Linked DNA regions of Pseudorhodoplanes sinuspersici. The protein of the gene in region 1 interacts with the protein of each later gene in a pairwise test. Links are inferred from orthologs where the notes say so. Each region holds a gene or a part of one and is shown in the gene's direction. Other genes may lie near its edges.

Region 1 (13,038 bases):
CGAGCAGGCTATTGCTTACGGAACGAAGATGGTCGGCGGCACGTCGCCCGGCAAAGGCGGCACCACGCATCTCAATCTGCCGGTGTTCGACACCGTGGCTGAAGCCAAGTCCAAGACCGGCGCAGACGCGAGCGTGATCTACGTTCCGCCGCCCGGCGCAGCCGACGCGATCTGCGAAGCGATCGACGCGGAAATCCCGCTGATCGTCTGCATCACAGAAGGCATTCCGGTGCTGGACATGGTGAAAGTGAAGCGTTCGCTGTCGGGATCGAAATCGCGGTTGATCGGGCCGAATTGCCCCGGCGTGATGACGGCCGGCGAATGCAAGATCGGCATCATGCCCGGCAACATCTTCAAGCCCGGCAAGGTCGGCATCGTCTCGCGCTCCGGCACGCTGACCTATGAAGCGGTGTTCCAGACCTCGCGCGAAGGCCTCGGCCAGACGACGGCGGTCGGCATTGGCGGCGATCCTGTGAAGGGCACCGAATTCATCGACGTGCTGGAGATGTTCCTCGCCGATCCGAAGACCGAAGCGATCATCATGATCGGTGAAATCGGCGGTTCGGCCGAGGAAGACGCCGCTCAATTCCTGAAGGACGAGGCACGCAAGGGCCGCAAGAAGCCGATGGTTGGCTTCATCGCCGGCCGCACCGCGCCTCCCGGACGCCGCATGGGTCATGCCGGCGCGATCATCTCGGGCGGCAAGGGTGACGCCGAGTCCAAGATCGCGGCCATGGAAGCGGCCGGGATCACGGTGTCGCCGTCCCCGGCGCGGGTCGGCAGGACCCTGGTGGAGGTCCTGAAGGGCTAAGTCCTTCCGGCTTCGATTAAGCCCAAGTTCGGCGGGCCAATTTCGAGAATTCAACAGGCGCCTCGTTCGGGCGCCTGTTTTTTTTTAACCCCTGTTTGTTACGGCAGAGGCAGGCATCTCCATACCGGTCTGCTGGTATGCACGATTGAATTACGATTCATTCTTTTGTCATCTAATCGTGGCCCAATTCGATCATTAGCTATACAAGGAACGCCGCCGGGGGCCCGGTTTTCAGCTGAATCGAACCCCGAATGGGCCGCTTCCGGCGGTCTAAGCCCACGATTTCAGGACGCCCTCCCAGGACGCCGTCAAGGACGACCCGCATGTCTCGCCAGGACGCGAACGCAGCTTTCGCTCTCACCTCATTCCTCTATGGCGGCAACGCTGCCTACATCGAAGATCTCTACGCCAAATACGAAGCCGATCCGGCGTCGGTGGATGCCGAATGGCAATCGTTCTTCCAAAGCCTGAAGGACGATCCCGCGAGCGTCACCAAGAGCGCGGAAGGCGCGTCCTGGAAGAAGCCTGGCTGGCCGCAAATCGGCAATGGCGAACTCATCGCTGCGCTCGACGGCAACTGGGCCGAAACCGAAAAGGCGCTTGGCGACAAGATCAAAGGCAAGGCGCAGGCGCGTGGCGTCGAACTCTCGACAACGGATGTGCTGCAAGCCACGCGCGATTCGCTGCATGCGCTGATGCTGATCCGTGCCTATCGCATTCGCGGCCATTTCCACGCCAAGCTCGATCCGCTTGAGCTTGAACCAGAGCGCGACGAAGCCGAGCTCGATCCGAAAACCTATGGCTTCACCGAAGCCGACATGGATCGGAAGATCTATCTCGACAAAGTGCTGGGGCTCGAATTCGGCACCATGCGCGAGATCGTTGCGCTCCTGCGCCGCACCTATTGCCAGACCCTCGGCGTCGAATTCATGCACATCTCCGATCCGGCGCAGAAGGCGTGGATCCAGGAGCGCATCGAAGGCAAGGACAAGGAAATCGCCTTCACCCGCGAAGGCAAGCGCGCGATCCTGAACAAGCTGGTCGAAGCCGAAGGCTTCGAGAAGTTTCTTGACGTCAAATATACCGGCACCAAGCGCTTCGGCCTCGATGGCGGTGAATCGCTGATCCCCGCGCTCGAACAGATCATCAAGCGCGGCGGCCAGCTCGGCGTGAAGGACATCGTGTTCGGCATGGCGCATCGCGGCCGCCTGAACACGCTGACGCAGGTGATGGGCAAGCCGCACCGCGTGCTGTTCCATGAATTCAAGGGCGGTTCGGCGACACCGGATGAAGTCGAAGGCTCCGGCGACGTGAAATACCATCTCGGTGCATCGAGCGATCGCGAGTTCGACGGCAACAAGGTGCATATATCGCTGACGCCGAATCCGTCGCATCTCGAGATCGTCGATCCCGTCGTGCTCGGCAAGGTGCGCGCGAAGCAGGATCAGCTTGGCGCAACGCCGGAAGACCGCACGATGGCGCTGCCGTTGCTCATTCACGGTGATGCAGCTTTCGCAGGCCAGGGTGTAGTTGCCGAATGCTTCGGGCTGTCGGAGCTGAAGGGCTATCGCACCGGTGGCTCGCTGCATTTCATCGTCAACAACCAGATCGGCTTTACCACCTATCCACGCTACTCGCGCTCCTCGCCCTATCCGTCGGATGTGGCGAAGATGATCGAGGCGCTGATCTTCCACGTCAACGGTGACGATCCGGAAGCGGTGGTATTCGCCGCCAAGGTCGCGATCGAATACCGGCAACGTTTCGCCAAGCCGGTGGTCATCGACATGTTCTGCTATCGTCGTTTCGGCCATAACGAAGGCGACGAGCCGGCGTTCACCCAACCGCTGATGTATCAGAAGATCCGGGCACATCCGTCGACGCTGGATATCTATGCGAAGAAGCTGATCGCAGAGCAGGTCGTCACCGAAGGCGAAGTGGACAAGATGAAGGCTGACTGGCGCGCGCGCCTCGAAGCCGAATTCGAAGCCAGCCAGGGCTACAAGCCGAACAAGGCCGATTGGCTCGATGGCCGCTGGTCCGGCCTCAAGCCTGGCATCGACGTCGAAGATCCGCGCCGCGGTAATACCGGCGTCGACATCGATAAGCTGAAAGAGATCGGCAAAAAGATTACGGCAGTTCCAGCGGATTTCCAGGTTCACCGCACCATCGGCCGCTTCCTCGATAATCGCCGCAAGGCGATCGAGACCGGCGAGGGCCTCGACTGGGCGACCGCCGAAGCGCTGGCGTTCTGCACGCTGCTTGAGGAAGGCCACAATGTGCGCCTCTCCGGACAGGATTCGGAGCGCGGCACCTTCTCACAGCGGCATTCGGTGCTGTTTGATCAGCGCACCGAGGAACGTTACACGCCGTTCAATCATCTGACCGAGCAGCAGGGCCGCTATGAGGTCCTGAACTCGATGCTCTCGGAAGAGGCTGTGCTCGGTTACGAATACGGCTATTCGACCGCGGAGCCGAATGCTCTGACCCTGTGGGAGGCGCAGTTCGGCGACTTCGCCAATGGTGCGCAGGTGGTGTTCGACCAGTTCATCTCGTCAGGCGAACGCAAATGGTTGCGCATGTCCGGCCTCGTTTGCCTGTTGCCGCATGGCTATGAAGGTCAGGGACCGGAGCATTCGTCGGCCCGTCTGGAGCGCTATCTGCAGATGTGCGCCGAAGACAACATGCAGGTCGCCAATTGTACCACGCCGGCGAATTACTTCCACATCCTGCGCCGTCAGTTGAAGCGTGAGATCAGAAAGCCGCTGATCCTGATGACGCCGAAGTCGCTGCTGCGCCACAAGCGTGCAACCTCGCGGCTCGACGAACTCGGCGCCGACACGACGTTCCATCGTCTGCTGTGGGACGATGCGCAGACGTTCAAGGACGAAAAGATCAAGCTCGTTGCCGATGACAAGATGCGTCGCGTCGTGCTTTGCACTGGCAAGGTCTATTACGATCTGTATGAGGAGCGTGAGAAGCGCGGCGTCGACGACATCTATCTGCTGCGCGTCGAGCAGCTTTTTCCGTTCCCGACCAAGACGCTGATCCAGGAGCTGTCGCGCTTCAAGCAAGCCGAGATCGTGTGGTGTCAGGAAGAGCCGCGCAACATGGGCGCGTGGTTCTTCGTCGACACTTTCATCGAATGGGTGCTGAACCAGATCCAGGCCAAGCATCGCCGGGCGCGTTATGCCGGACGTCCTGCTGCCGCATCCACGGCGGTCGGCCAGATGTCGAAGCATCTCGCGCAGCTTAAGCAATTCCTGGACGAGGCGCTGGGCTAAATTGTCCACCCTCCCGCCGAACTCGGGCTTGCCCGAGTTCGGACCTCAAAAATTCTCGAAATCGGGTTTACCCGATTTCGATTGAGGGGGAGGGCGCGGCACGCATCGAACACTCGTGAGATGCGAGCCGGGGTGAGGTGAAATTTTTACTGCAGATCACCCCACCCGGCCGCTCGCTTTGCTCACGGCGACCCTCCCCCTCCAGGGGAGGGTGAAAGAAAAACTGAAGGGCTAATTATGACCGACATCCGCGTTCCCACCCTCGGCGAATCCGTCACCGAGGCGACTATCGGCAAGTGGTTCAAGAAGCCCGGCGATGCCGTCGCTGTCGACGAGCCGTTGGTCGAACTTGAAACCGACAAGGTGACGATCGAGGTGCCGGCGCCCGCCGCCGGCGTACTCGAAGCGATCGCGGTGAAAGACGGCGAGACCGTTGCGGTCGGCGCGCTGCTCGGTCAGATCAAGGCTGGTGCAGGCGCTGCGGCGACCACAGGCGCGCCTGACAAAAAGCAAAGCACCACGGCGCCGATCAAGGCGGCCGATGAGGAAGTAAAACCCCGCGCGCAGGACAAGCTGGAAAATCAGACGCCGAAACCGTCAGGCGAGATGCCGGTGCCGCCGTCGGTGCGCAAGCTGTCGGCCGAGTCCGGTATCGATGCCTCGACCGTTCCCGGCAGCGGCAAGGATGGCCGCGTCACCAAGGGCGACATGCTGGCCGCGATCGAGCGCGCCGCTTCGGCGCCGACGCCGGTTGCTGCATCGGCACCGATGCAGGTGCGTGCGCCGTCGCCGGCTGACGATGCCGCGCGTGAAGAGCGCGTGAAAATGACGCGTCTGCGCCAGACCATCGCCCGCCGCCTGAAGGATGCGCAGAACACGGCGGCCATGCTGACGACCTTCAATGAGGTCGACATGAAGGCGGTGATGGAGCTGCGCAATCAGTACAAGGATGCGTTCGAGAAGAAGCATGGCGTGAAGATGGGCTTCATGGGCTTCTTCGTGCGCGCTTGCGTGCAGGCACTCAAAGACATCCCGGCCGTCAATGCCGAGATCGACGGCACCGACATCATCTACAAGAATTACTATCACATCGGCGTGGCGGTCGGCACCGAGAAGGGCCTTGTCGTGCCGGTGATCCGCGACTGCGATCACAAGTCGCTGGCGCAGATCGAGAAGGACATTGCCGCTGTCGGCCGGCGTGCGCGCGATGGCCAGCTCAAGATCGAGGAGATGCAGGGCGGCACCTTCACCATCTCGAATGGTGGTGTGTACGGTTCGCTGATGTCGACGCCAATTCTCAATGCGCCGCAATCGGGCATTCTCGGCATGCACAAGATTCAGGAGCGCCCGGTCGCCATTGGCGGCAAGGTCGAGATTCGTCCGATGATGTATCTGGCGCTCTCCTACGATCACCGCATCGTCGATGGCCGCGAAGCGGTGACCTTCCTTGTGCGGGTGAAGGATGTGCTGGAAGATCCGGCGCGGCTGGTTCTGGATCTTTAACGTTTTCCTCCGTCATGGCCGGGCATAAGCCGTCGAAGACGGCGTCTTTAACGCCTTATGTCCCGGCCATCCACGTCTGAATATCGACCCAAGACGTGGATGCCCGCGACGAGCGCGGGCATGACGACCGAGAATTTCGGAGTTTTTGTATGTCCTACGATCTCATCGTCATTGGTACTGGCCCCGGCGGTTATGTCTGCGCCATTCGTGCGGCGCAGCTCGGCATGAAAGTGGCTGTCGTCGAAAAGCGCGCAAGCCTTGGCGGCACCTGCCTGAATATCGGCTGCATTCCGTCGAAGGCGCTGCTGCATGCATCCGAATTGTTCGAGGAGGCCGGTCACGCTTTCGCGAAGATGGGCATCGGTGTCAGCAAGCCCAAGCTCGATCTGAAGCAGATGCTAGTCTTCAAGGACGAGGCGGTTGACGGCAACGTCAAGGGCGTCGACTTCCTGATGAAGAAGAACAAGATCGACGTTGTCTACGGCGCCGGCCGCATCACGGCGCCGGGCAAGGTCGAGGTGAAGGCGGCCGACGGCAAAACGCAGACGCTGGAGACCAAGAACATCGTGATTGCCACCGGCTCCGATGTGACGCAGCTCAAGGGTATCACGATTGATGAGAAGCGCGTCGTGTCGTCCACCGGTGCATTGACGCTCGAGAAGGTGCCGGAGAAGCTTCTGGTGATCGGCGCCGGCGTGATCGGGCTTGAGCTTGGCTCTGTGTGGCGGAGGCTCGGTGCACAGGTGACGGTCGTGGAATTCCTCGATCGCATTCTGCCTGGCATGGACTCAGAGGTCGCACGTCAGTCGCAGCGCCTGTTCGAAAAACAGGGCATGACCTTCAAGCTCGGCTCGAAAGTCACCAGCGTTGATACGTCCGGCAAGAAGCTGAAAGTGAACGTGGAGCCGGCAAAAGGAGGAGAGACTGAAACGCTCGATGCCGACGTGGTGCTCGTTGCCATCGGTCGCGTGCCGTACATCGAGGGCCTCGGTCTGCAAGAGGTCGGCGTGGCGCTCGACGAACGCGGCCGGGTCAAGACCGATGCGCATTTCGCGACCAATGTGCCGGGCATCTATGCCATCGGTGACGTGATCGCGGGTCCGATGCTGGCGCACAAGGCGGAAGACGAAGGCGTCGCCGTTTCCGAGATCATCGCCGGACAGGCCGGACATGTGAACTACGATGTCATCCCGGCGGTGGTTTACACCTATCCGGAGATCGCGTCGGTCGGCAAATCCGAAGACGATCTAAAGGCGGAAAATCACGCTTACAATGTCGGAAAATTCCCGTTCACCGCGAACGGCCGCGCCAAAGCCAATCAGCAGACCGAAGGCTTCGTGAAGATCCTCGCCGATGCCAAGACCGATCGTGTGCTCGGCGTTCATATCGTCGGTGCCGACGCCGGCAACATGATCGCGGAAGCGGCGGTGGCGATGGAATTCGGCGCATCATCGGAAGATATCGCCCGCACCTGCCATGCGCATCCGACGCTGCCCGAAGCAGTGAAAGAAGCCGCGCTCGCGGTCGACAAGCGCGCGATTCATATGTGAGGGTTCTCCTTCCCCGCTCTGGCGGGGAAAGCAAGCGCTGGAGCGCGAGATGCCCTCACTGCAAAACAAAATTGCACTCGTTACCGGGGCCGCCGTCGGCTTCGGGCAAGCCTTTGCGCAAAGGTTTGCGCAGGACGGTGCGCATGTCGTGCTGGTCGACATCAAGCCGTGCGATGAGACGGCGAAGATGGTGGAAGCTGCCGGCCGCGAAGCGATGCCGGTGATTTGTGATATCACCTCGGAAGAGGCGGTCGGTTATCTCGCTATGGAAGTCGACCGGCGGTTCGGGTGTTGCGACATCCTCGTCAACAATGCTGGCATCTATCCGATCCAACCCTTCGATCAGATCACCTTCGCAGATTGGCGGCGTGTGATGGCGCTCAATCTCGATGCGGTCTTCCTGACGGCCAAGGCTTTCATGCCGGGGATGAAGCGGCGCGGATGGGGCCGGGTGATCAACATCTCGTCGAGCACGTTCAATGTGGTGGCGTCAGGATACACGCACTACATCGCCAGCAAGGGCGGTGTCGTTGGTCTGACGCGCGCGCTCGCCACCGAATTCGGCAATGACGGCGTGACAGTGAATGCGGTGGCGCCGAGCCTCACGCGCACTCCTGGCACGGAAGGCCGGCAACCGCGTGCTGGCCGCGAGAGCATGGATGAGGAATTTCTGGCTCTCGCAAACCTGCAGGCGATCAAGCGCGTGCAGGTGCCGAGCGATCTTGCCGGCGTCGTCTCGTTTCTTGCGAGCGACGATGCGGCTTTCATGACGGGACAGACGATCTACGTCGATGGCGGTATGGTGCGGGTTTAATCATACGTCAGCGCGCGATTTTTTTCTCCCGCTTATCCCGCGGAAAGCGCTGCCTAATGCGACCGCCAGGGATACGGCACTTTCAGATTCACCGGTTCTTCGGGCACGATCGAAGGGCTCTCCTCACCCGGAACGAGTGCAGCCATCGCCTCGTTGACGTCCTTGCTTTCGAGAAGTTCGCCCAGCCGGCCGATCGTCCATTCGGCCGAAGCGCCGCAATCGGGGTCACGATAACAATCCAGTTCAAGACGGGCGAGCCGCACAGCCTCGACCAAAGCAATGATATGGTTTTTCATGACGCATAACTCCCTTACGGGAATAATAACGCTTTCGGCGATGTCCGGTTGCCGGCGAAAATTTGAGTCTTATTCGCCCGAGCAGGCCACGCGGCCGCGCCGCGTAGTTGTCTTGCCTTCCGAGCCGCCAGCCGGGCCGAGATCGTGGACCATCAGAACGTAGTTGCCACTATAGCTGGTCTCGTCCTGGCCTTTTTTGCGCCGAGCTTGAATGACGAGTTCGACATAGCCATGCGCCTTATCGCCTTCACGCTCCCGATAGAAGCGTAGTTTGAGATCGCGGTCGTAATACCACTTCTGGGTCACATGCTCGCTGAGATCGAGCTTGCGGAGGTCGTCCGGCGTGCCGGGTGCACGGATTTCAAGCTCCGCCCTGACCTGGGGAATCTGTTCACCAACGCTGTGGCTGACAACAGCTGCCGCTTCAAAGTTCACGACCTTGTCATCGATGCTGCAGGAAAAGCCGCCGGTGGCGAGTGCGGTTTGTGTGCTGGCCAGTAATATGACGAGGGCAATCAGACGCATGAAATAACTCCGCGATGCGAATATCCGCATGCGTATAAACGTGTTGTCGCCGGTAATGAAGGGCCTTCAGGCGCGCGGATGCGCGGCCTTATATGCGTCGAGCAGCCGTTCGGTATCGACCGCGGTGTAGATTTGCGTCGTCGATAGCGAGGCGTGGCCCAGCAATTCCTGGATCGAACGCAGGTCGCCGCCGCGCGACAAGAGATGCGTCGCGAAGGAATGGCGTAACGCGTGCGGTGTCGCCGTATCCGGCAGGCCCAGCGCGCCGCGCAGCCGCTCCATCGTCAGTTGAATGATGCGGGGTGATAACTGTCCGCCCTTGGCGCCGACAAAGAGAGGTTCGTCGTCGGATAAATCGTAAGGGCAGAGTGCGATATAGTCGGCCACCAGCGTCAGCACCTGTGGCAGCACCGGCACCATGCGCGTCTTGTTGCCCTTGCCGGTGACAATAATCGTATCGCCTTGTCCGGGTGCGGGGACATCTTTGCCGGACAATCCGAGCGCTTCGGAAATACGGAGGCCGGAGCCATAGAGCAGCGCCAGCACCGCCGCATCACGCGCGAAGATCCATGGCTCACGCTCTTCGCCCGCGCGCAGGCCGATGTCGGAGACGCGTCGGGCCGACGGCACGGTGAGCGGTTTTGGCAAGGTCTTGGAAAGCTTGGGCGCGCGCACGGCATTGAGCGCGCCGACCTTGCCCTTGCCGTCGCGTTCGAGAAATCGCGCAAAGGATCGCGCACCGGCGAGTTGCCGCATCAGCGTTCGCGCGCCGATGCCTTGCGATCGGCGAGATGCCATGAAGGCGCGCACATCGCGCGGCGCCAGCGCGGCGAGATTTCTCAGCGAGGGCTGCTCACCGAGATGCTCGGTCATGAAGAGGAGGAACTGGGTGACGTCGCGCCGGTAGGCCTCGAGGGTCTTGGGCGACATTCTTTTCTGGTCGCCGAGAAAGGCCAGCCATCGCAGAAGTTCTGCAGAAATCTCAGGCGAGAAGGGCAGCTCTGTTTGATGTTCTGGCATCCCGCCTTATCTCACCGCCTTCCTTCACCCTTCCTTAAGGGCCCGGAATCGGGTGAGTGTCTCCGCCTTATGACGATGAAGATAGTCGATGTGGTGGTGCCGGTGGCGCTCGACCGGGCCTATTCCTACCGCGTTCCCGCGGGGATGACGCTTGCGCCAGGCGATGTCGTCGCGGTGCCGCTGGGCCCGAATGAATATGCCGGCGTGGTCTGGGGCGAAGGCCATCCGCGTCCCGGATTGCACAACAAACTCAAGGATGTAGACGCCAAGCTCGACGTGCCGCCGCTGCGTGAGGAGTTGCGCCAGTTCATCGATTGGGTGGCCGATTACACACTGGGGTCGCGGGGGACAGTGCTGAATATGGCACTGCGCATGGGCCAGCATCTTGGCCCGGAGCGCGAGCGGGTCGGCGTGCGGCTCGCGGGTCCCAAGCCGCAGCGGATGACGGCGGCGCGGGCCCGCGTTCTCAATGCCTTGGCCGATGGTATGACGCGGCTGAAAAGCGAGGCCGCGCAGGAAGCCGGCGTATCGGCGGGCGTCATCGACGGCCTGATCGACGAAGGAACGCTGGAAACCCTCGTAATCCCCCCGGAAGCCGTGGCGAAAGTCCCGGATCCTGATCATAATCTTCCGGAATTATCCGATGCGCAGAATGTTGCGGCGCAGACGCTGAAAGAGGCGTTGAACGGCGGATTTTCCGCGTTCCTGGTCGACGGCGTCACCGGCTCCGGCAAGACCGAAGTCTACTTCGAGGCCATCGCCGACAACATCCGCAAAGGGCGTCAGACGCTCATCCTGATGCCGGAAATTGCGCTGACCACGCAATTCCTCAATCGCTTCGAAGCGCGGTTCGGCGTGCGCCCCGCCGAATGGCATTCACAACTCGGTTCGCGCAAGCGCGCGCGCACATGGTCTGCGATTGCCCAGAACGAAGTTTCGGTGATTGTCGGCGCGCGCTCGGCGTTGTTCCTGCCCTATGCCGACCTTGGTCTGATCATCGTCGATGAAGAGCACGACCCTGCCTACAAGCAGGAAGACGGCGTGCATTATCACGCGCGCGACATGGCGATTGTCCGGGGACATCTTGCGAAAATTCCCGTGGTGCTGGCATCGGCAACGCCGTCGGTCGAAACCGAAGTCAATGCTCGGCGCGGCCGCTACAAGCGGCTCGCATTGCCGGAACGTTTTGGGGGACAACATCTGCCGCATATCGAGGCGATCGATCTGCGCACCGAAGGCCCGCCACGAAATCGCTTCATTGCGCCCATGCTCGTAGAAGCCGTGAAGCTCGCGCTGGAGAAGAAGGAGCAAGCGCTTCTTTTCCTCAATCGTCGGGGCTATGCTCCGCTGACGCTCTGCCGCTCCTGCGGCTACCGGCTGGCGTGTCAAAATTGTGATGCCTGGCTGGTCGATCACCGGTTCAAGCGCCGCCTCGTCTGTCACCATTGCGGCTTCTCGATGCCGCCGCCGGCGGTCTGCCCGAAATGCGATGCCAAGGATTCGTTCGCGCCGGTCGGCCCTGGCGTCGAGCGCCTGCAGGAGGAAGTGGCGAACCTGTTTCCGGAGGCGCGCACCATCGTGCTGTCGAGCGACCTGTTTGAATCGGTCGAGCGCCTGCGCGAGGAACTGGAAGGCGTTGCCGAAGGCCGCTTCGACATCATCATCGGCACGCAGCTTGTGGCCAAGGGCCATCATTTCCCGAAGCTCAATCTCGTCGGCATTGTCGATGCCGATCTCGGATTGGCGAATGGCGATCCGCGCGCGGCCGAGCGCACGTTTCAGCTTCTGCATCAGGTGGCCGGACGGGCCGGCCGCGAAACCGGTTACGGCCAGGGCTTCCTGCAGACGCATCAGCCGGAGCATCCGGTGATGCGTGCGATCATTTCCGGCGATCGCGCGGCGTTCTACGACACCGAAATCGCCTCGCGCGAAGCGACCGGCTATCCGCCGTTCGGTCGCCTGGCGGCGATTGTCGTTTCAGGCGGCGACCGGCACGAGACCGAAAGCTTCGCGCGCAAGCTCGCAGCGGCGTCGCCGCTCGATGAAAGCGTGCGCGTGCTCGGCCCCGCCGAAGCGCCGCTCGCGGTGGTGCGTGGGCGCTATCGCTTTCGTCTCTTGATCAAATCGCCGCGCAATTACGATCTCTCACACTTCATGCGCGGCTGGTTGGCCCATGCGCCGAAGACGCGGGGCAGTTTGAAGCTGGAAGTCGATATCGATCCGCAGAGTTTTTATTGAAGTCGCCAAGATTTTATGGACTGAAGGTCATGTTCGAAAAGTCTCTTATATACCGCGTTGGTGTGAAGCATCATGCCGATTTAGGCCTGTTAGCTGAGACGATGTTTTTTTATGGTCAGACGCAACTTCTGTTGGACCGCTCGTCCGTTGTTTCACTTTCTAGGCTGCTGTCAGCTGATCTACTCAAGGTGCTTCTCGATAATGAATGGCTTAGAATTGCGTATAGTCGCGAAAATTTTGGTGTGCTCACTAGCGGCTTGCCGCAATCGCATGATTTCGGCGTATTTAATGTGAGCCAAACAGCAAAAGGAAAACGATTAAAGAGTCATCAAGAAGAAATAGAGGAGGCGCTAGTTCGTGAGCATGGGAACTCGGCAGAGACGCGAAAGCTTTCAAAAATTTTTACCGATAAAACTGAGCTTCATCGATTTAGAGGAGTGCCGGAAAAATCGAAGATAATTCCTGATTTCGCAAGACAGGATGTGCAGGACCAGGCGTTTCTGTCTAAAGCGGTGCGTGCAATCCTTATCGAGCTGGTGCCGGGATTTGATCCACTCTTGCCATTTCACTTTAGAATTATCAGAGGTTCAAACGGCGAGCTTTTCGTCGACAGCGATTTGAATTTCCACGACCTTAATCAAGCTTTTCATACGATCGTCCCTTTATCGGATGGCTCGCTCAACGAGGCGCTCATCTTAAATTACATACAAATGGCGAGAGCGGATACTGTCTACGCCGCTTACTATATGGCTGAGCCTGTAACATCGTCTCTGAGCTCCAGGATAATGGAGAAGAATCACTTTGAATTCTTGCGTCGAAATATCAGCCAAAACGATATTAGTTTATTCCATGAAATCATTGTTCCCGGAATTCCAACTATCAGAGAGGCTATTAATTCCGGCGAGCGGACCTTTAGCGAATATCTGAACTTCTTGGAGGTGGCGCAGTGTTTCAAGAAGTGGCTCAATGTCGCTAGCCCTGATGTAGGTCTCGTCCAATC
Region 2 (15,635 bases), 3.8 Mb from region 1 along the record:
AGCCATAACCGAGCCGGAAGAAGGTGCGCTTGTTGGCCGCCACCAGCTTTGCGAATTCCTCGATCGTCTCGACCGGACAGCCGGTGATGTCCGACGCCCATTGCGGCGTTCTGGTTTTCACATGCGCCTCGAGCTCGTGCGGCACATCGGTGAATCGTTCGAGGAAGTCCCAGTCGGCCGCACCGTCGCGGAACAGGCAATGCATGATCGCGCAGGCGAGCGCGCCGTCGGTGCCGGGCTTCACCAGCACCGGCAGATCGGCCTGCTGCATGGTGCCGTTCATGTAGATATCGACCGCGACGATCTTGGCGCCCCGCTCTTTCCGCGCCCGGGTCGCATGCGTCATGACGTTGACCTGCGTCGAGACCGGATTGGTGCCCCAGATCACCACCAGGTCGGACTTGGCCATTTCGCGCGGATCAGGCCCGGCGAGCCGTCCCGTTCCGGCAATGAAGCCGCTCCACGCCGGGTTCACGCAGATCGTCGAGAAGAAGCCGGAGTATTTTTTGGCGTGACGCAGCCGGTTGATGCCGTCGCGCATCACGAGGCCCATCGTCCCGGCATAGAAATACGGCCAGACGGTTTCAGAGCCGTAGCGTGCTTCCGCCTTCACGAACTGCTCGGCGACGATATCGAGCGCGTCATCCCAGCCAATCGGCTCGAACGCGCCCGAGCCTTTCGCGCCTTTGCGGCGCAGCGGCTTGGTCAGACGATCGGGATGATGGATGCGTTCGGCATAGCGCGCGACCTTCGCGCAGATCACGCCGGCCGTATAGGCGTTGTCATCGGCGCCGCGAATTCGGCCGATGCGCTGGCCGTCGAGCACTTCGACTTCAAGCGCGCAGGTCGATGGGCAGTCATGCGGGCAGACCGAGGCCCGGACAGCAAGAGAGGCAGGGTGAATGTTCATCCTGCCTCTCTTCTAGTTTAGTGCGCAACGAGACGCAAAACCATGCAGTGCTCAGTGCTTGTGCGGGAACTCTTCCGGCCCGGGCGGGTCCATGACCAGCGGCGCGTCCAGCATGCGCTTGTGGTGCTTGGTCCGCAGAATCCAGCCGAGCCCGACGACAAACACCGCGCCGGCAGCCGCCGCCCAGAAGTGCAGCGAATGCAAAGCGTCGGCGCTGAGGAATGCGTTCAGCGCATTGTCCTTGGCCATGATATCGCCGGCCACCCAGCCAAGGAGAGCTGCGCCGGCCCAGACCAGAATGGGGAAGCGATCGAGCAGCGACATCAGCAAGGCCGAGCCGGCGATGATCAGCGGCACCGACGTCGCAAGGCCGAACACGATCAGGATCGCTTTGATGGTCGAGGCATGCGCGAGATCGACTGCGGCGGCCGCCGATTCCGCCGCAGCGGCGATGGCGATCACGTTGTCGAGGCTCATCACGATATCGGCGATGGCGACGATGCGCACCGCACGCCAGAGATTGTCGGCCGCGGCGACTTTGCCTTCGCCGTGATCCTCTTCCGGCACCACCAGCTTGACTGCGACCCACAGGAGCAGGATGCCGCCGACCAGCTTCAGATATGGATATTCCATCGCCTGCGCGACGACGAGCGTGAAGACGATGCGCAACGCCACGGCAACGCCGGCGCCCAGGACCATACCCCAGAAGCGTTCGCGCGCGGGCAGCATCCGGCAGGCCAACGCGATCACCACCGCGTTGTCGCCGGACAGAATGACGTTGATGCCGATGATTTTTCCCGCCGCCACCCAGAAGGCGGGCGAGAACAGATCCGCGAGAAGCGTTTCCACCAGAAACCCCTTTTGATTATCGGTCGGGTGTGTTTTTACGACCGTAAATCTACAGGGGCAACAGTATTAAGTATGCCAGGCTGTGGGAACTTGCCGCAGCATTTGGAAAAACGGCGCGTTCGTACCACTGCGCGGCGCTTTATTGATGATGCAGCGCACAAATCCGGCGAAGGTCCTCCCCTCGCCGGATCGAAGGTTCGGTCTCAGCCGACGATCTCGTTGCCGGAGAAGAACTGGGCAATTTCCTGCGCCGCCGTCTCGGCTGCGTCAGAGCCATGAACCGAGTTTTCGCCAACCGACTTCGCATACAGCTTGCGGATGGTGCCGTCGGCCGCCTTTGCGGGGTCGGTGGCGCCCATGACTTCGCGATATTTGGCGATGGCGTTGTCGCCTTCCAGAACCTGGACCACGACCGGCGCCGAGATCATGAATGACACCAGCTCACCGAAAAACGGCCGTTCCTTGTGGACGGCATAGAAGGTCTCGGCCTGCTCCTGCGTCATGCGGATGCGCTTTTGAGCGACGATCCGCAGACCTGCCTTCTCGATCACCGCATTGATCGCGCCGGTCAGATTACGCTCGGTCGCGTCCGGCTTGAGAATCGAAAAAGTACGCTCGATCGCCATGAGAAACGTCCTTGAATGTCAGAAAATGGGAGCCCGGAAGGGATGCGCGCGGCTTATAGCGGCGGCATTGCCGTCCGGCAAGGCAACCTCGGCCTTTCAGGCGGCGTCGAACCTTTTCCGGGATGGCTGCGACCGATGCAGGTTATGGGGTTCGCTGCTGGCGTACCCTCGCCACCGCCCGCGCTTTCCTCGACCACCGCTTCGTCCGGCTAAGACGGCTATGGCGACACCCGCGTTTGCCGGTGATTGAATTTCGGACGCATCACATCGAAGCCGGGCCTTCGCACGGAGGCTGCGCTTTTCGTTTCCTGCACGCCTGCATTCGTTTCCTGCACGCCTGCATCTGCGCAACCAGCATCGATGCTTCGTTAACCGCATGACGCTGCCACGATGCATTGCCGAAATTTAATCGAACGAACTCGGAGCACGTCGCGACCTATCCGCACTGGATGCGATCAAGCATCCGCAGACAGGAGAGTGAAATGATCCGTAAGTTCGCTATTGCGTTCGCCGCGCTTGCTGCCATTGGCGTTGCCTCCCTCGCCTCGACGGCGCCCGCTGAAGCCGGCTGGAAGGGTGGCAAGCATCATCACTTCCATGGCCACAAGCATTGGGGTCATGGCTACCGCCACTTCCGTCCGGTTTACTACGGCGGCTGCTGGCGCAAGGTGTGGGTCGGTGGGCCGTATTACGGCTACTTCCGCCGCATCAACGTCTGCTACTAATTCGAAGCAGGCATCATTTTGCCGGTAGCAAAGAGCCCTGGCCTCGCACGAGGCCGGGGCTCCTTCATTTGCAGCGCTGTCCATTGTAAGGCCGCAATACAAAGCGACGGTGAATGTTTCTTATGCTGGGGGCGCAATGAAACAACGCTATGCAATTTTTGCCGCTTACAATCGCTGGTCGAACGAACGGCTTTATAACGTCGCAGCATCGTTGCCCGATACCGATTATCGCGCTGACCGTGGCGCCTTCTTCAGCTCGATCCACGGCACATTGAACCATATGCTCGTCGCTGATCGCATCTGGATGAAGCGGTTCACAAAAATTGGGGATGCGCCAACACGGCTTGACAAAATTTTGTACGACGATCTTTCGTCGCTGCGCGCGGCTCGCGCTGAAGAAGACGAGAGGATCGAAGACTTCATTTCAAGCCTGACGGCCGACGACCTCGATGGCATGCTGCGCTACCGCACCATGGTAAATCCCGTCGAAATCGAACAGCCGCTGTCGGCGGCTCTCGATCATTTCTTTAACCATCAGACGCATCATCGCGGTCAGGTTCATTGCCTGCTGACCGCGATCATCGGCAACATCGCAACACCGTCGCTCGATCTCCTCATCTTTCACCGGGAGACCCAGGAGCGCCCGGCGCTCATGAAATACAAACCTCAGCGATCACATGATGTGAACCGTCCGTAGCCGAGGTCGATCGTGCAAGGGCTGTAGACGCTTGGCCGATACCGCCGGCCCGAGGGGCTGAACGACGGATCGGCGGCGTAGGAACGGCGATAAACCGGCCCGTAGCCCCTGCCATATCGATAGCCGTTATAATAGCGGACGTGTTTCGATCGCTTGCTGGCAGACGAGAAATCCGTTTCTTGAGCTTTTTGCGTGGCGTGTGCCGGCGCTGATATTGCGGACAGGCCGGCAACCGCAAAAGCGCCGGCAACGGCGATGGCAATGAAAGGTTTCATGCGCTCCTCATGGGTTGTTCGTCAGGCCAACCCGGCCCCGCGGTAAAAGTTCGCTGGCTGAAGACAGTCCCTCCCCGGCATCTCAATATTGGACATCATGTCAGCGCCATCAGCCGCACCGGACCGCCGGTTGCGCCCTTGATTTTCGCGGCACCGACGACGAGCGTCGCTCCCGCCGGCGGCACCTTGTCGAGATTGGCTGCGCATTCGATGCCCCAGCGGCCGGATGGCAACCACAGATAATGCGTCTTGAAATCCTTCGATGGTCCGTGATCGAGCGACAGCGTGTCGACGGCGAGCCCCGCAACGTTGCGCTGCGCGAGCAGCCATTGCGCGGCATCCGGCGATACACCGGGGAAGTGAAAAACCCCTGCCGCATCCTTGCCGGTGAATTTCGCATCGTCGGTGGCGTAACGTCCTCAGCCCGAATGCATCGCCACGCAAGCATTGTCGGGAATGCGGCCATGCTTTCCTTCATAGGTTTCGAGATCGGCGCGGCTCATCTGATAGTCGATGTTTTTCGCCGCTTGCGGCGACACATCGATCACCGCAAGCGGCACCACCAAGGATGACGCAGCGAGTTGATCGGCTGTCGCTCCATTTTCTGAAAAATGGATCGGCGCATCGAAATGCGTCCCCGCATGTTCGACGATGCGCCACCAGTAGAGATTGAAACCGTCCTTCTTCAGATCGAACTGCTTCTGCATTTCGATGCCCGGCACGCCGAAGAAGGTCGGAAAATCCGGCGACATCGTGTGCGTCAGATCGACAACGCTAGTGAAGCTGCGCGCCTGCGCAAATGCAGGCTGTGGTGCCGCGACAGCTGTGGCCGCGAAGGCCGTCGCAGCCGCACCTTTAAAAAACCCGCGCCGGCTCAATGCGTGGCGAACGGCTTCTTCGCATCCTGGAACACACATCGGCGCCTCCTGTGTTTCCTGAAAGATCGTACCGCGCGCCATCGCTGACAAGCACAATGCCGTGGACCTGCGCAGTGGCCCCGCCGGTTTAGAACGGTTGCAAGCATCGATACCGCACAGTATCGTTTATTGCCGGCTGAACAGGATTTCCGAACATGTTTCGTGCGCTCCTTGCTGCTGCCTCGCTCATTCTCTCCGGTCTTCCTGCTGCGTCCGCTCAGTCCTATCCCGCAGGCTCTGTCACCTTCCTCGTGCCCTACGCACCCGGCGGCAGCGCCGACATTGTCGCGCGGCTGATCGGCCAGAAGCTGCAGGAGCGGCTCGGCCGTCCCGTCGTGATCGACAATCGTCCTGGTGGCTCGGAAATGATCGTCACCGAAGCGCTCGCCCGCTCGGCGCCGGACGGGCACACCATTGCGATCCTGTCCAATGCCATCGCCATCAACGAAACACTGGTGCCGAACCGTCGTTTCGATCTCGAAAAGGATCTGTCGCCGGTCGCCCGCGTGATCGAATTGCCATTCGCACTGATGGTGCATCCATCGGTGCCGGCCCGGACCGTGGCGGACTTCGTCGCCTACACCAAGGCCCATCCCGGCAAGCTCAATTACGGACATCTCGGACCGGGAAGCCCGCATTTCTTCACCATGGAGTGGCTGAAGCGCAATGCCGGCCTCGACATCCTCGCTGTACCCTATAAGGGCGCGGCGCCCGCTTATGCGGCGCTGGTGGCTGGCGAAGTGCAGGTGATCGCATCGGGACTGGGCGCGGCGACACCGTTCCTCGATGCTAAACAGGCGATCGCCCTCGCCGCCTTCTCCGGCAAGCGGCCCTCGTCGCAACCGGACTTGCCGACCATCGCCGAAGCCGGCTTTACCAATTTCAATCTGCGCTCCTGGATGGGCATTTTCGTGCGGAGCGGCACGCCGCCGAAGATCGAGCAGAAACTGGAAACCGAAATCCTCACGGTGCTTGGCGATCCTGAACTCAAGGACCGCCTCGACAAGCTCGGGCTCGATATTTCGCCCATGAAGAAAAACGAATTCCACGCTTTCGTGCGCGAGGAAATCAAATCCTGGGAAGATATCGTCAAAGCGACGACCGCTCAGCGCTAGTTCAGACCGATCATCGAGATGGGTTACCGCGCGGCGTATCTGGGAGCTTCAGCTCAACCAGACGACGCCGGACAACATCGTTGCATTAAAAACATTAGGCCCGGACAGAAAATCGTCTGTCCGGGCCTGTGTATTCCTACTTTTTCTTTTTGGCTTTTTTCTTCGATGTTTTCTTTGCTTTCTTCGCCATAGCGTCCTCTTTGCGGTTTGAGGTGATACGCCACACGAGCACCCTGTTCGGAAGCCCCGCAAACAATGTCATGCGATTCGGCAAAAGAGTCACGGGCACCGGCGCGGCGTTGCAACCCCGACGCCACTATTTTTTGCCAGCGATGGCGGAAGCCGCACGTCCGACACACAAACGTCGTACCCACCGCACGGCGCGCGAGACCTGCAGGACTGACGACGGCCTTGATCCTATGGGGGATTGCAGTCTCGCGGCCTTTTCGTCACAACCCCGCGCATGCTGAACATCGAAAACCTCTCCGTCCGGGTGGCCGGGCGCCTGCTTCTTGACGATGCCACCGTGCGCATTCCCGCCGGCTCGCGCGCCGGCCTTGTCGGCCGCAACGGCACCGGCAAGACCACGCTGTTCAACGTCCTGACCGGTCAGCTCGCCGCCGAAGGCGGAAATATCACCGTGCGCCAGCGCGCCAAGGTCGGCCGCCTGTTGCAGGAGGCGCCGTCCGGTCCAGACAGCCTGCTCGACGTCGTGTTGAATGCCGATACCGAGCGGAAGGACCTGCTGGAAGAGGCCGAACACGCCACCGACCCGCAGCGCATCGCCGACATCCAGATGCGGCTCGTGGATATCGACGCCCATACCGCGCCGGCCCGTGCCGCGGCGATCCTTTCCGGCCTTGGCTTTTCGACGCAGGATCAGGCCCGCGCGATCTCCGAATTCTCCGGCGGCTGGCGCATGCGCGTCGCCCTCGCCGCCGTCTTGTTCACCCAACCGGATCTCCTGCTGCTGGACGAGCCGACCAACTATCTCGACCTCGAAGGCACGTTGTGGCTCGAGGATCATCTCGCCCGCTACCCGCATACGGTGATCGTGATCAGCCATGATCGCGATCTGCTCGACAATGCGGTGGATTCCATCCTGCATCTGGAGAACGGCAAGCTCACCTTCTATCGCGGCAGCTATTCCTCATTCGAGCGCCAGCGCCGCGAAAAGCAGATGCAGGACGCCAAATTCGCCAAGAAGCAGGAAGCGCAGCGCAAGCATCTGCAGGCCTTCGTCGACAGATTCCGTGCCAAGGCGTCGAAAGCGCGTCAGGCACAGTCGCGCCTGAAGATGCTGGCCAAGCTTGAGCCGACCAGCGCGTCGGTTTCGGATGACGTGCGGCCGATCATCCTGCCGGCTCCCGACAAGCTGCTGTCGCCGCCGATCATCGCGCTCGATGGCGTGTCGGTCGGCTACGAGCCCGGCAAGCCGATCCTGCGCAATCTGTCGCTGCGGATCGACAATGACGACCGCATCGCCCTCCTTGGCGCCAACGGCAATGGCAAGTCGACTTTGGTAAAGCTGCTGGCGGAACGTCTGCCGCCGATGGGCGGCGACATCACCCGCGCCGACAAACTGCGGATCGCCTATTTCGCGCAGCACCAGCTCGACGAATTGCATGAGGACCAAAGCGTCTACGAACACGTGCGCCGGCTGATGCCCGACGATCCTGAAGCGAAAGTCCGCGCCAAGGCCGGCGCCATCGGGTTCTCCGGGCCCCGCGCCGACAGTCCGGTGTCAACGTTATCCGGTGGCGAGAAGGCGCGCGTGATGCTGGGCCTTGCGACCTTCCACAACCCGCATCTCGTGATCCTTGACGAGCCGACCAACCATCTCGACATCGACAGCCGCGCCGCCTTGATCGAGGCGATCAACGATTATCCGGGCGCAGTGATCCTCGTGTCGCATGACCGCTTCCTCTTGGAAGCCTGCGTCGATCGTCTGTGGATCGTGCGCGACGGCAAGGTTGGCGCCTATGACGGCGACCTCGACGATTATCGCGGACTGATCCTGTCGGGAAACGGCAGCGACGCGCGCAAGAACGGCTCCAACAAGACCGCGTCTAAGCCCGCTGCCGGGTCGAACAAATCGACGCCGCAGAAACGTGCGCAGCTGGCAAGCCTTCGCAAGCGGGTCGCTTCGGCCGAGGACAAGGTCAAACGCCTCACCACCGAAATCGAAAAGCTCGATGCGTCGCTGACGACGTTGTTCGCCACTGATCCGGCCAAGGCTGCGCAAGTGGCCAAGGCGCGCGCTGAAGCTGCGGGAAAGCTCGAACGCGCCGAAGAGGAATGGCTTGGCGCCAGCACGGAGCTGGAAGAAGCCTCGGCTTAAATTATCAATCGTCATTCCGGGGGCGCGAACCAACGGATCTGCGCAAAAGCGCGGCCCGATGGTGCGCGAACCCGGAATCCAGGGGCCGGCATTCGTGGTCTTTGTGGCTCTGGATTCCGGGCTCGCGCCTTTCAGGCGCGCCCCGGAATGACCGGTTCGGCGATCTTCCCGCCTTCGCGGGAATGAACGGAGAGAAATGCCGACTCCAATTATTTCTCGATCTTCGCGTCCTTGATCACCTTGGCCCACATGTCGAGTTCGCTCTTGATGCGCGCCAACGTCTCCTCGGGCGTCGTTCCCATCGGCGAGAAACCGAGCGCATCCAGCTTCTGCACGACATCGGGCATCGCAACGATCTTGCTCATTTCACGAGACAACAGATCGACGATCTCCTTCGGCGTCCGCTTCGGCGCCAGTGCGAGCAGAATGGTCTCGGTTTCCTGACCCGGTAACCCCGCCTCTGTCATGGTCGGCACATCCGGCAATGCCGAGACACGCTTGGGTCCGATGATCGCAAGCGCACGCAATTCGCCCGATTTGACCAGCGGAATCGCCGGTGCCAGAGCGGCAATCACAATCGGTGTGTGCCCGCCAACAGCCGATTGCAGCGCCGGAGCGCCGCCGGCAAAGGGCACGTGCAGCAGGTCGAGCCCGTAAGCCGCCTTGAACATCTCGCCCTGCAGATGCGGTGTCGATCCAACGCCGGCCGATGCGTAGCTATGCCTGCCCGGCTCTTTCTTCACCGTGTCGATCAGCTCTTTCATGCTCTTTGATGACTGACCGGCGTGAATCGCCAAAATGCTTGGTGAGGCACTGAGAACACTGATCGGGGCGAAACCGCCGATCGGATTATAGGGGACCTTCTGCAGACCCGGATTGATCAGAAAACTCGAGCTGGTGATCATCACCGTATAGCCGTCCGGGGCCGCATCCTGCACGAGCGCTGCGCCGATATTGCCGCTGGCACCACCGCGGTTCTCGATGAAGAAACTCTGGCCGAGATTTTCCGACAACTTCTGCGCGACCAGCCGTCCGACGACATCCGCAACGCCACCGGGCGGAAATGGCAACACGATCTTGACGGCTCGGTTCGGATAACCGGCGGTTTGACTTTGAGCGTAGCTGGCACCGGCCGCCAGCATCACCGACATCACAACCGCCGCACGCAAGATCATCTTCATCGCAGGTCCCTTTGCCCGATGCGTTAGAGCATGATGCCGCAACGTGCGCAGCGGTTTTCGGCATCATGCTCTAACGTATTAAAATCGATCACGTTTATGACTTTGGATCGATTCGATCCAAAGTCATCGTGATCTGGTCGTGGCGCATCGATCGCTCCATCATCATCGTGCGAGCACATTATGCGAGCAACAAAAGCAAATCCCGGGCCACTCACATCAGTGGCGGGTTCAGAGCCGTATGCGAAAGAGAAGCGTTATTGCTGCGTGCCGCGGATCGGCGCCTGCGAAGACTTCTTCGCCTTTGTGGATTTGGCGGGCCTCGCCGGCGCAGGCACGTCGACCCGTTCGATCGAGACGAGGCGACCGCCGCGAAAACGATAAAGCCCGGGCGACGTTCCGTGCGTCACCGTCACCGTCGTCACACGTGTACCGCCTTCGGCACCGATATCCACACGATCGGGAAAGCCGGTCCGTTGCACAACCTGACATTCCGTCATCGCCAGTGCGATGCCGCTGAGAACGGGCGGTATCGCCCCTTGTCCGGACTGCGCATCGCTTGCCGTTTCTGGAGCATTTGCCCCCTCAGGCGTCGCCTGTGCTGTCACGACATCGGGTGTGCCGGCGCAGCGGCCGTCCGCGCTGACGAGATCGTCCGGCGTAATCGCGCGCTGCTGCGCGGTTGGCTTCGAATTATTGAACTTCGCCCATTCCGGTGTCGCGAACAGATCGGACAATTTGCCGGTCCCCTGCGTCGTATCAGGCGCAGCGCAGTTCGCGAGCAAAGCCAGCACGGCGGACAACACAGCCGCACGCGGCATGGTTCTCGTGAAGACGCAATCCCGCACGCAACATCCCTGATTTTGACGATCGTCCCAGCGACCAACAGAGCCGAATTCTTAGTCGGCAAGATGGCGAGGATCAACGTCGTGATGAATGAATCACCGCGGCTCGTTAATGGCGATTTTTACCTCCCGGCCGATTCATATGCCAAAATGCCGCACCTCGAAATGACAGGAGCAGGAAAGAGCAAGTCTTTGAAATTGCTAACGATATACGCCGATTCTGTTGCCTGGGTCGTCGCGGTCAGGCCTTCTGAACCCACCGGCCATTCTCGTCGGGCTGCCAATAGCTCGCGTCATGCCCCTGCCCCTTTGCCTGTGACCAGCGTTCGCGCGCGAGCGCGACGGCCTCATCGTCGTTGCCGTCGAAGATCAGAACCAGCCGGTCGTAATTCGCCGCATCGTCCGGCAACGGCGCACCGTCGATCAGAAAACGGACATTGGCATGATTAGGGTTGCCGTCATTGGCCGTGATCAGGACCGGCTGATCGACGGCATCCGGACTGCGTGACGTGCCATGCGGCAGAAAACTGTCATCGCGATAGGTCCACAGATGCGCATCGAGCGCCTCGACGCGTTCGTCCGACGACGCCTGCACGACCACCCGCCAGCCACGCTGCAGCGACAATTCAAGAAGCTGCGGCAGCACGCGTTCGAGCTTCTGGTCGATCAAATGATAGAAGCGGACTTCGGTCACCGCTGTTGCCTTATCATCGAAACAAAAGCTTCAGCATCGCGGCGGAAAGCTGCGCGCGATTCATCGCGGCTGTAGAACATGTGCCCGCCCCTGTAATTGCGCTGTGCGATCCGGCCGCCGAAATCCGGCAACTGGTTGAGGATCAGCGTGCTCTCGAAATACGGCGTCTGCAAATCCGAATACCCGTGCACGACCAGCACGCGCAAGGCCGGATCGAGCGCCAGCATCTTGCGCAATGCCGTGACCGATTCCGGCAGGCCGTGATCGCTGTTCCATTGCCATTCGTCGAATACGGCTTCGTTCGATACGATATAGGCGCGCTGCTGTCCGGGCACATTCGTCTTGAGCAGATCGGACATCGCGATCGTCAGCGGCGCTTTCAACGCAGCAAGAAACGGATCGGCGTAGTCGGGACGCGGCGTCGCCGGGTCGGGATCTTCGCTGGTCACACTCGGATCATAGGACGATGTCAGCTTGCCGTTCATTCTTGCAAATTCGCGGCTGAACAGCTTTTCGTCGATATGGCCGCGCGCCGCCGACACGACAGCCGCCGGCAGACCGGTGATGGCGGTGACGCGCTCCGTCAATCGCGACGCGGCCTCCTTGTCGCGCAGACCGCGTAGATATTCGTCAATGAACACGCTGCTTGCATAATCCTCAACCGCGATCAGCTTGTGCGCCTCGAACGTCCCCTCGCTTTCCAGCCGTGCAGCGGCGAAGGACGGCAGCAACGTGGCAAACGACAGCGGTGACGTGCGGGCATGATAGCGCCAGCCGTAATCGAGTGCGGGCGAAGCGAGGATCAAGCCGTTGAGCGCGATGCCATGACGGATTTGCAAGGCCTCCGCGATGCGGGGAGTGCGGACGCCACCGTAGCTTTGACCCAGCAGCAGTTTCGGCGCGGCCAAACGGCCGTGATTGCGCAACCATGTCGCGATCGCGTCGGATAACAGATTGATGTCGCCATCGACCGACCAGACGCGCTCTTTCGTCCTGGCATCCCGTTGCAGCAGCAAACCCTGCCCCGTGCCCGGCGGATCGATGAACACGAGATCGGTGAAGTCGAGCCAGGTCTCGGCGTTCGCCAATAACGGTCGCGCCTTTGACGGGCTGCCGTCGAAAGCAATCCGCCAAGGCCCGATCGCGCCGAGATTGAGATAGGCCGACGATGTCCCCGGTCCGCCGCCGATAATGAAGGTGATCGGTCGCGGCGAACCGGCATCCTTGCGCAGGAATGCAAGGACACCGGCCTCGGCATCCACCTGGCCGCGATCATTCTTCAGCGGAAGGCGTTCAGCGACAACGCGAAACGCCAAAGCGCGATCCGGCAAGGCAACCGAAGCCGTCGTTTCGGCGGCGGGCTTGCGACTGGTTTGCGCGATTGCGTCATGCGGCACGACGGCGAAGCATGTCAGCAGCAGAAGAATCCCACTGCCGATCATGAGCCGTCTCGTCATCGCGCGATCCGCAAGAGCCTATTTCTCGTAAGGGGATTATTTCTCGTAATGGTCGGCCACCAGCCGGTCGAGCAGACGCACGCCGAAGCCCGAGCCCCAGCTCTTGTTGATGTCCGATTGCGGCGAGCCCATGCCGGTGCCGGCGATATCGAGATGGGCCCATGGCGTCTTGTCGACGAAGCGCTGCAGGAATTGCGCGGCGGTGATCGATCCGCCCATGCGTCCGCCGGTATTCTTCATGTCGGCGAACTTCGAATCGATCTGTTTGTCGTATTCTGGTCCGAGCGGCATCCTCCAGACACGCTCACCGGTGTACTGACCGGCTTCTACGAGCCTTTCCGCAAGCTTGTCGTTGTTGGAGAACAGGCCCGCATATTCGTGGCCGAGCGAGACGATGATGGCGCCGGTCAGCGTTGCCAGATCGACCATGAATTCCGGTTTGTAGGTCTTGCCGACGTACCAGAGCACGTCCGCCAAAACCAACCGCCCTTCGGCATCTGTATTAATGATTTCAATAGTTTGGCCGGACATCGAGGTGACGATATCCCCTGGCCGCTGGGCATTGCCATCGGGCATATTTTCGACGACGCCGATGGCGCCCACGACATTGACCTTCGCCTTGCGGGCGGCCAGCGCATGCATCAATCCGACGACGCAGGCGGCCCCCGCCATGTCGCCCTTCATGTCCTCCATGCCGGCGGCCGGCTTGATCGAAATGCCGCCGGTATCGAAGGACACGCCTTTCCCTATGAATGCCAAGGGCTTATCGCCCTTTTTTCCACCATTCCATCGCATCACGACGACGCGGCTTTCCCGCACCGATCCCTGACCGACGCCCAGCAATGCATTCATCTTGAGCTTGGTCAGCGCCTTCTCGTCGAGGATTTCGACATCGACGCCGACCTTTTTCAGCGTGGCGGCGCGGCGCGCGAATTCTTCCGGATAGAGGATATTCGCTGGTTCGTTGACGAGGTCGCGCGCGATCACAACGCCCTCGACAACGGCCTCGCGGTCATTCCAGGCCTTGCGGGCCTTGTCCGCATCGGCGGCACCGATCGTCAGCTTGCGCTGCTTGGGCTCGTTGTCGTCGTCCTTGCGCTTGGTCTTGTAGCGATCGAAGGAATAGGCCCGCATCATCGCGCCAAGCGCCAGATCCGCAACCTGATCAGCATTCATCGGACCATCCGGCGTTTCGCCGATCATCGTCACTTCATCGGCACTTTTCGGCGCGCGTCCGAAGGCGCTGCCGCCCAGCTTCACAAAGTCGTCCGACTTCAATTCGGACGCCTTACCCGTCCCGATCACAATGAGGCGCGAGACCTTCAACCCCTGCGGCGCGATCAGATCGAGCGCGGCGCCGTTCTTGCCCTTGAAACCGTCCGCTTCGGCGGCCCGGGACACAAGATCACCCGTCGGCGCCAGTAGCTTTTTGGTGGCCGGGCCGAAAGCCAGGTCAGTCCCCGCGAAAACGACCAGTACCCCCTTGCCTGGCACCGAGAACGATGAAAATCCGAGTTTGGGAGCGCCTGCCATGGGTGAGCTTTCCTATCTGTTCGTCACATTTGTCGCCGGGAACCGTCGCCCAACCTTTAAGACGGGGTGCGGCCCGAGCAAAGCGATTCGACGTTTTCAGGTAACCTGAGGCTCACACTGGCCAGTCGGTCGCCCCGAATGAGCGACCTCTTAACCATAACGGAACCTCGGCGCCGGCGGAACGTGTTCCCGAGGACACAGCGCCGGAAATCTTGCCTGCGGATTAACTTTTTTCGATGCATTTTCAACAGCTTTGCCTTGGCCGAGCCACTTTGTGAATCGATTATGAACGCGGCTTGGAGACGGCTTTGGGGAGGCCGCTTCAGATAAGCAACCGAAGGTCCATCCGGGGCCGCGGGCGAACTGGGGAACGTCGCGGCGTTATGGGTCCGATCAGGCTGGGTCCAATTCACATCGGTGCGATCAGGCTGGGCTCGGTCCTGCCTGGCCGCTTCAGCTTGCGGTCGATCGGACTGGGATCGCTCGCGCCAAGCGCCATCGCCCGTTACATTTTCGCGACGACATTCAGCGCTTTCGCCATCGTGCTGTTCAGCCTCACCGCCGTCATCTGGATCACCCAGGCGCTGCGCGATATCGACCTGATGACCAGCCGCGGCCAGACCGTGCTGGTTTTCCTCGGCATCACGGGCCTGGTCATCCCGATGCTGGTGCTGGTGATCGCGCCGATCGCTCTGATGATCGCCGTCATGCATGCGATCGGGCGGTTGTCGAACGATTCCGAATTGATCGTCATGAATGCAGCCGGCATGTCGCCCTGGGTACTGTTCCGGCCCTTCCTCTATATGTCGGTTTTCGTCTCGCTGATCATGAGCATCATTGGCGCCTGGCTTGGGCCGCTGGGCCTGCAGACGCTGAACGATTGGGCGAACGATGTTCGCGCCGATCTTGTCACCAACATCGTGCAGCCGGGCCGCTTCAATGGCTTCGAGCGCGGCCTGACCTTCCATGTGCGGGAACGGCTTCCCAATGGGCAGCTCCTCGGCGTTTTCGTCGATGACCGCCGCAGTAAGACCGAGCGCGCAACTTTCCTTGCCGAGCAAGGCACCATCGTGAAGGACGAACGCGGCACATTTCTTGTACTTGAAACCGGCAGTGTTCAGCGCCTTGAGGTCACGCCGCAGCAAAAAAACAAAAAGGGTCAGAAGAATCAGCCCGGTCTGAAAGATCAAAAGGTTCAGAACACAGTCCCGGAAAAACAAAAGGACCCGACGATTGTGAAGTTCGAGCGTTATGCGCTTGATCTGGCACAGGCATCGAATGATCAGTCGATCCAGCGAAACTCAGCCCGTGATCGCTATATCTGGGAATTGATCACCAACGATCCGAAAAAGAGCAAGCTTCAGGAAGGCCAGGTCCGGGCCGAGCTGCACGATCGGATCTTTGCACCGATCTATCCTATCGTTTTCACCATCATCACCTTCGCCTATCTCGGGGCGCCGCGGACCACACGTC

The links.
Region 2: the proteins of CAK95_RS07475 (region 1) and CAK95_RS25805 interact in binary tests that used the Escherichia coli proteins (3 or more experiments, as listed by UniProt). The link is inferred for Pseudorhodoplanes sinuspersici from one-to-one orthologs.

The regions. Positions count from the first base shown.
Region 1 is NZ_CP021112.1:1,506,070-1,519,107, reverse strand. What follows is about bases 821-4,292. They hold CAK95_RS07475 (2-oxoglutarate dehydrogenase E1 component), read left to right. Parts: upstream 821-1,134; coding sequence 1,135-4,092; downstream 4,093-4,292. In the rest of the region: sucD (succinate--CoA ligase subunit alpha), read left to right, coding at 1-811; odhB (2-oxoglutarate dehydrogenase complex dihydrolipoyllysine-residue succinyltransferase), read left to right, coding at 4,330-5,595; lpdA (dihydrolipoyl dehydrogenase), read left to right, coding at 5,745-7,145; CAK95_RS07460 (SDR family NAD(P)-dependent oxidoreductase), read left to right, coding at 7,195-7,959; CAK95_RS07455 (hypothetical protein), read right to left, coding at 8,013-8,255; CAK95_RS07450 (hypothetical protein), read right to left, coding at 8,325-8,780; CAK95_RS07445 (tyrosine recombinase XerC), read right to left, coding at 8,847-9,800; CAK95_RS07440 (primosomal protein N'), read left to right, coding at 9,870-12,038; CAK95_RS07435 (hypothetical protein), read left to right, coding at 12,068-13,038. UniProt on the Escherichia coli protein: E1 component of the 2-oxoglutarate dehydrogenase (OGDH) complex which catalyzes the decarboxylation of 2-oxoglutarate, the first step in the conversion of 2-oxoglutarate to succinyl-CoA and CO(2).
Region 2 is NZ_CP021112.1:5,282,951-5,298,585, forward strand. Bases 6,080-9,016 are described here. They hold CAK95_RS25805 (ABC-F family ATP-binding cassette domain-containing protein), read left to right. Parts: upstream 6,080-6,577; coding sequence 6,578-8,455; downstream 8,456-9,016. Other genes in these bases: CAK95_RS25800 (Bug family tripartite tricarboxylate transporter substrate binding protein), read left to right, coding at 6,080-6,114; CAK95_RS25810 (Bug family tripartite tricarboxylate transporter substrate binding protein), read right to left, coding at 8,665-9,016. Also shown: CAK95_RS25765 (molybdopterin-containing oxidoreductase family protein), read right to left, coding at 1-910; CAK95_RS25770 (TerC family protein), read right to left, coding at 962-1,759; ndk (nucleoside-diphosphate kinase), read right to left, coding at 1,963-2,385; CAK95_RS25780 (hypothetical protein), read left to right, coding at 2,868-3,110; CAK95_RS25785 (DinB family protein), read left to right, coding at 3,247-3,807; CAK95_RS25790 (hypothetical protein), read right to left, coding at 3,777-4,082; CAK95_RS30065 (cyclase family protein), read right to left, coding at 4,178-4,315; more of CAK95_RS25800, read left to right, coding at 5,155-6,079; more of CAK95_RS25810, read right to left, coding at 9,017-9,636; CAK95_RS25815 (hypothetical protein), read right to left, coding at 9,891-10,454; CAK95_RS25820 (DNA polymerase III subunit chi), read right to left, coding at 10,720-11,172; CAK95_RS25825 (S10 family peptidase), read right to left, coding at 11,169-12,629; CAK95_RS25830 (leucyl aminopeptidase), read right to left, coding at 12,666-14,162; CAK95_RS25835 (LPS export ABC transporter permease LptF), read left to right, coding at 14,546-15,635. UniProt on the Escherichia coli protein: Genetic data indicate it may be involved in ribosome assembly or function.